2 regions of the Cupriavidus sp. L7L genome follow, and region 1 is predicted to be linked to the other one. Evidence: predicted binding sites of a transcription regulator. Region 1 holds the regulator's gene; the other holds the start of a gene.
What was found. Region 1 encodes sigma-54, which starts transcription at its own class of promoters, with help from an activator protein. Its sites were predicted from a motif close to TGGCANGNAANCTGCTTT; they were not measured.

Region 1 (3,388 bases):
CTGGCAAGCAGGCCTATATCCGGCAGAAGCGCGAGGGCGTCGACGAATACATCGACGGCTGGGGCGACCGCATCGAATACGACGGCAAGCAGGAGCTGTCCAAGCTGATCGGCAACGCGCGCATGGCGCGCCTGCAGGGCGCCAAGATGCTCGACGAGATCCGCGGCGCGGTGCTGACCTACGACAGCCGCAAGGAGTTTTACACCGCTGCCGGCGGCAGCGACAACACCTCGGCCGCCAATCCGTCGGGCCGCGTGCGCGCGGTGCTGTCGCCGCGGCAGAACCCGAATGCGCAGGGTTCGGGCAGCGGCTCGCCGCTGGACCTGAAGCCGGCGCCCGCGCCCGCCAACAAACCCTGACGCCTCGCGGGGACCGATGCCTTGCAAGGACCGCCTCCCCGCCTGAAACGCTGAACGCCAGACTGCCAATGACCGATACCGCCACCATCGCCGAAAAGCCTTCCGTCCAAGCCACGGCCGTCCTCGAAGGCGGCAGCACGCTGGTCGTGCGCCACCTGAAGAAGCGCTATGGCTCGCGCACGGTGGTCAAGGATGTCTCGCTGGACGTGAAGAGCGGCGAAGTGGTTGGCCTGCTCGGCCCCAACGGCGCGGGCAAGACCACCTCGTTCTACATGATCGTGGGGCTGGTGAACCTGGACGAGGGCGATATCGTGCTCGACGGCGACCACATCAGCGGCCTGCCGATCCACGAACGCGCGCGCATGGGCCTGTCCTACCTGCCGCAGGAAGCATCGGTCTTCCGCAAGCTCAACGTCGAGGAAAACATCCGCGCCGTGCTCGAGCTGCAGGTGGAAAACGGCAAGCCGCTGGCCAGGGCCGAGATCGACCGCAGGCTCGACGCGCTGCTCGACGACCTGCAGATCGCGCACCTGCGCAACAACCCGGCGCTGTCGCTGTCGGGCGGCGAACGCCGCCGCGTGGAAATCGCGCGCGCGCTGGCATCGTCGCCGCGCTTCATCCTGCTGGATGAACCGTTCGCCGGCGTGGACCCGATCGCAGTGGGCGAGATCCAGCGCATCGTCAGCTTCCTGAAGGCGCGCAACATCGGCGTGCTGATCACCGACCACAACGTGCGCGAGACGCTTGGCATCTGCGACCACGCGTACATCATCAGCGAAGGCACCGTGCTTGCCGCCGGGCGGCCCGAAGAGATCATCGCCAACGAATCGGTGCGGCGCGTCTACCTGGGCGAAAACTTCCGCATGTGATGTACTGGCCTGCCCGCGGCGGCAGGCCATTGATTCTGCCTGGTTTCACCCCCATCATCTGCATGTGGGACAGCCCACTGCCGGCGTCGATCAAGCCGCGACATCGATAGCAATTTCCGTTCCAACAACGGAAAGATGCGCATAAAATAGGTCGCATGAAACCGTCGCTACAGCTCCGCCTCTCCCAGCACCTGGCACTGACGCCGCAACTGCAGCAGTCGATCAGGCTGTTGCAGCTTTCGACGCTGGAATTGCAGCAGGAAGTCGAACAGGCGCTCACGGAAAACCCCCTGCTCGAACGCGAGAACGACTGGATCGAAAGCCCGCTGCGCGTGGCCGCCGATGGCTCGGTCAACCTGCAGAGCGCGCCCGCGCCGGCACCGGCCGAACCGCAAGGCAACGGCGAGGCGCGCGCCGAGGGCGCGGGCGATGACGACAGCTACGGCGACAGCAACAGCGGCGACGACTATGGCGGCGACTGGAGCCTCGACGATTTCGCGCGCCGCCCGCAAGGCGACGAAGACGAGAAGACGCCGATGCAGCTGCGTGAGGCCGAGCCCACGCTGCGCGAATACCTGATGGAACAGCTCACGCCGCTGAAGATCTCGGTGCGCGACAAGGGCCTGGCCATCTTCCTGATCGAATCGCTCGACGACGACGGCTACCTGAGCGCGACGCTCGAAGAGATCTGCGCCGAACTGCCCGAAGAACTCGAATTCGAGATCGAGGAAGTACAGGCGATGCTGACGCTGCTGCAGAGCTTCGACCCGCCGGGCGTCGGCGCGCGCAACGCGGCCGAGTGCCTGGGCCTGCAATTGCGCCGGCTGCAGCATCCGCAGCGCGAGCTGGCGCTGAACATCGTGCATAACCACCTCGAGCTGCTGGCCGTGCGCGACTACACGCGCCTGAAAAAAGCGCTGCAGGTAGACGAGCCTGCACTCAAGGCCGCGCATGAACTGATCCGCTCGCTGGCACCCTACCCGGGCCACGCATACAGCCGCCCCGAAGCCGACTTCGTCGTGCCCGATGTGTTCGTGCGCAAGAGCGGCAGCGGCTGGATCGCGCAGCTCAATCCGGATGTGATGCCGCGGCTGCGCATCAATGACATGTACGCGCAGATCCTGCGCGGCGCCAAGGGCGAGTCGGGTACCGCAGGCCTGCAGCAGAAACTGCAGGAAGCGCGCTGGCTGATCAAGAATATCCAGCAAAGGTTCGACACGATCCTGCGTGTCTCGCAGGCCATTGTCGAGCGTCAAAAGAACTTTTTCACGCACGGCGAAATCGCCATGCGCCCCTTGGTTTTGCGGGAGATTGCCGATACACTGGGATTACACGAGTCAACCATCTCCCGGGTGACGACCAATAAATACATGGCAACGCCGATGGGTACTTTCGAACTGAAGTACTTCTTCGGCAGCCACGTGTCCACCGAGACCGGTGGCGCGGCTTCATCAACGGCCATCCGCGCCTTGATCAAGCAACTGATAGGAGCCGAAGACCCGAGGAATCCCCTTTCCGACAGTCGCATCGCCGAACTGCTGGGTGAGCAAGGCTTCGTTGTCGCACGACGCACCGTAGCCAAATATCGCGAAGCCCTGAAGATCCCCGCAGTGAATCTCCGCAAGTCTTTGTAGCCGAGCCCACCGCCTGCCTGGTGAGGCTCTTTCAGAAGGAGAAGCGCTATGAACTTCAAGATCAGTGGACACCACCTTGACATCACGCCGCCGTTGCGTGAGTACGTGGAAACGAAGCTGGAGCGAATCGTCAGGCATTTCGATCAGGTCATTGGCGTTAGCGTGCTGCTCTCTGTCGACAATCACAAGGAAAAGGACAGGCGGCAATATGCGGAAATCAATCTACATCTCAGGGGCAAGGACATCTTCGTTGAAGCGCATCATGAAGACCTGTATGCAGCGATCGACGCACTAGTCGACAAGCTGGACCGTCAGGTACTGCGCTACAAGGACCGCGTGCAAGGCCACGACCGCGAAGCGGTCAAGTACCAGATGGCCGCAGCGCAGATGCAGCAATGAGCGTGCCCGGTGGCCCCGCAGAGGGCCGCTGAATCAAAACTGAACAGGCAAGCCGCGCGTAGCGCGGCTTTTTTGCGCCTGCGGCGCTGTGGCGCCTGCGCAAAGGGCCTGTCACCCGTTTGAGACG
Region 2 (3,388 bases), on a different contig from region 1:
TGGCGCGGCAAGCAATCGGAAACAATCGCTGCCAGTGTGCAACCAATCCGCAATTTGTGGACATGACGCCACATGTCAATCAGGGCAAACAGGTAGAATCCCGCCTTTCGTGCGCTTTGTCAGATTCCAAAGAACAATGAGCCCCCGTCCGTCACGCCTGCCCTGCATCGACGCGCTCAAGGCGGTCAGCTCTCAGCTGATCGTGCTGCACCATCTCGCTTTCTACGGCCCGATGTCCGACACCGCATACCGTCTCGCGCCGGGGCTGGTGGACTGGCTGTATGACTATGCCCGCATCGCGGTCCAGGTGTTCCTGGTGATCAGCGGCTTCCTCGCGGCGCGCAGCCTGGCGCCGCACGGCCGGCTGGAAATCCGCGAACACCCGCTGGCGATGCTGTGGCGCCGTTACCTGAAGCTGGTGGTGCCCTTCGCCGCGGCGCTGCTGCTGAGCATTGCCGGCGCCGCGCTGGCGCGGCAGTGGATGATCCATGAATCGATCCCGGCGCCAGCGCACCTGACGCAGTTCCTGGCGCACCTTACGCTGCTGCATAACGTGCTGGATGTCGAGGCCCTCTCGGCCGGAGTCTGGTACGTCGCGATCGACCTCCAGCTGTTCGGCCTGCTGCTGGTGGCGTTGTGGGCCGCGCGCGCCTTTGCGCCGCGCCAGGCGCAGGCGGGCGCCGCGGCCGGCATCGGCGTGGTGGCGCTGCTGGCGGTCGCGTCGCTGTTCTGGTTCAACCGCGATGCCGCCTGGGATATCTGGGCGGTGTACTTCTTCGGCGCCTATGGCATGGGCACGCTGGCATGGTGGGCCTCGAACCCGGGCCGATCGGCGATGCCGCTGCTGGTGCTCGGCGCGGTGGCGCTGGCGGCGCTGATCGTCGATTTCCGCCTGCGTATCGCCATAGCGCTGGCCACCGCGCTGCTGCTGGCGGTGGCCCGCCGCGGCGGCTGGATGGAGCGCTGGCCGCGCGGCCATGTGGTGGGTTTCTTTGGCCGCATTTCCTATTCGGTTTTCCTGGTGCACTTCCCGGTGTGCCTGCTGGTCAATGTGCTGGTGTCGAACCTTGCGCCGGGGCAGCCGGTGCTGAACGCGCTGGGCATGGCGGCTGCGTGGGCGCTGAGCAACGTTGCGGGCGCGCTGTTCCATCGCTACGTGGAAAGCGCAAGCCCCCTGGCAGCGCTGCGCGCGGCGTGGGCATGGCTGTCTGACTCGCGCGGCTCGGCGAGCCGTCCTACCGTGTAAGGCTTGCAACCCCTGCGCGTGCGGCAGGCTGCCTCCTGCTGGTGCGCGTGCACCGGCGGTGTCATGCTGCCGGCACTCCCTGCGTGCATGCCTGCGCTGCGCTTGCGTACGGCGCCATACAGAGCACCGCAAAACTCGCGTAAACCGGCATTGGGCGATGGCATGAACGTTGCCTAGTATGGAATCGTAAACCTGACCATTTGGTCAGGATTCCATCGGGAACCGAGGGTGCCATGTCCGACCATATCGTCCTCACTTCGCACGCGCGCCGCGACAAGCCGGCCGAGCCGATCCACTGGGGTGCGCCCACCGCGGCCGAACGCGGACCGGTGATCGCCAGCCTGGCGAATCCCGCGCAGCGCAACGTGATCGGCACCCACGCCGGCGCCTATGCCATCTACCGCGCGCTGGCGGTTGCCAGCGGCTCGCTGCAGCGCGACCATCGGCCAGACCTGACCGACACCGCCCCCGCGGAGTCGATCGGCCCGCACCCGCAATGGGCCGATCCGGAAAAGATCGTCTCGCTCGATCCCTGGGGCCACCTTGTTTCCTCCGTCTTCGCCGACCGCATCGCGGCGGGAGTGGACATCCGCCCGACCATTGCCATCACGCGCGCGCATATCAACATGCCCGAGCTGATCTCGGCGATTGCTGCCGGCCGGCTGACCCCCGACGGCAGCATCCTCTATGCCAATGGCGACGTGCGCGTGACCAAGGCGGCGGTCGATCCGGTCTGGTACCTGCCGGGGCTGGCGGCGCGCTTCGGCATCAAGGAAAGCGCGTTGCGGCGCGGCCTGTTCGAGCAGACCGGCGGCATGTTCCCGGAGCTGGTCACGCGGCCCGACCTGAAAGTGTTCCTGCCGCCTATCGGCGGCATGACGCTGTACTTTTTCGGCGACGTCAGTCAACTCGGCAAGCCAGAAACAAAAGTGGCCTGCCGCGTGCACGATGAATGCAACGGATCCGACGTGTTCGGGTCAGACATCTGTACCTGCCGGCCCTACCTGGCACATGGCATCGAGGTGTGCATCGAGATGGCGCAGCAGGGCGGTGTCGGGCTGGTGGTTTACAACCGCAAGGAAGGCCGCGCGCTGGGCGAGGTGACCAAGTTTCTGGTCTATAACGCTCGCAAGCGGCAGGCGGGCGGCGACCGGGCCGAGACTTACTTTGCCCGCACCGAATGCGTGGCAGGCGTGCAGGACATGCGTTTCCAGGAGCTGATGCCGGATGTGTTCCACTGGCTGGGCATCCGCCGCATCGACCGCTGGGCGTCGATGAGCAACATGAAGCATGGCGCGCTGGTGGCGCAGGGCATCGAGGTGGTCGAGCAGGTGGCGATCCCCGAAGCCCTGATCCCGGCCGATGCCCGTGTCGAGATCGACGCCAAGGTGGCGGCGGGCTACTTTACGCACTACACGCCGCCGGATGCCGATGAACTGGCCCTGGCAAAGGGCAGGGGGTTGAACGAATGACAATGTATCCCGAAGAGGATCGTGACGGCATGGAACGTCGGGGAGCAGGCGAGGAAATGCGTCCGGGCGCGGGCTGGCTCAGCCCGGTGCCGGAAGGGCACCCCGCTTCCGGGCTGCTGTGCGCGGAGGCGGTGCGCACGCATTGCGCGGCGGTCACCGAGCACGTGGCCGGCGGCGCGTCCGAGCTGTTCACCTGGCATCCCGACCGTGTCCACGCGATCGCCGATTACGTGGCCAGCACGATCCGGCAGCGCTATCCGGACCTGCAGGTGCCTTACCACAGCCGCTGGCGCCACTTCGAGAGCGGCGGCGTCGACCAGCGCGCGGACCGCTGGCAGGTGCTGTGCGAGCGCGCCGGCCTGAGCGGGCCCGAGCACCGCGAAGAGCGCGCGCGCATCGGCATCGACCTGGTGATCCCGAGCGTACTGCTCGACGCCGGCGCTGGCCCCGACTGGCGTTACCGCGATCCGGCCAGCGACCTGGTGCTGACACGTTCAGAGGGACTGGGCGTGGCCAGCTTCGACCTGTTCGCACGCGGCGGCTTCTCCGCGGCGCCCGGCGATCCGCTGCGCGCGGATGCCGAGCGGCTGCAGCGCATCGATGCCGACAGCATCGCCCACGCCTTCCAGGTGGCGCAGCACAACCCGCTGGTGGGGCTCGAAGGCCGCGC

Region 2: a site for sigma-54 is predicted at 1,405-1,422, ahead of E1J61_RS13045 (GTP cyclohydrolase II). Genes of this name have one in related genera too.

The regions. Positions count from the first base shown of each region.
Region 1 covers NZ_SMNY01000009.1:112,994-116,381, reverse strand. The annotation lists gene lptA (lipopolysaccharide transport periplasmic protein LptA) at 1-359, shown strand, start outside; gene lptB (LPS export ABC transporter ATP-binding protein) at 428-1,228, shown strand; gene E1J61_RS08475 (RNA polymerase factor sigma-54) at 1,384-2,862, shown strand; gene hpf (ribosome hibernation-promoting factor, HPF/YfiA family) at 2,911-3,261, shown strand.
Region 2 covers NZ_SMNY01000010.1:287,442-290,829, forward strand. The annotation lists gene E1J61_RS13040 (acyltransferase) at 137-1,246, shown strand; gene E1J61_RS13045 (GTP cyclohydrolase II) at 1,480-2,718, shown strand; gene E1J61_RS13050 (URC4/urg3 family protein) at 2,715-3,388, shown strand, end outside.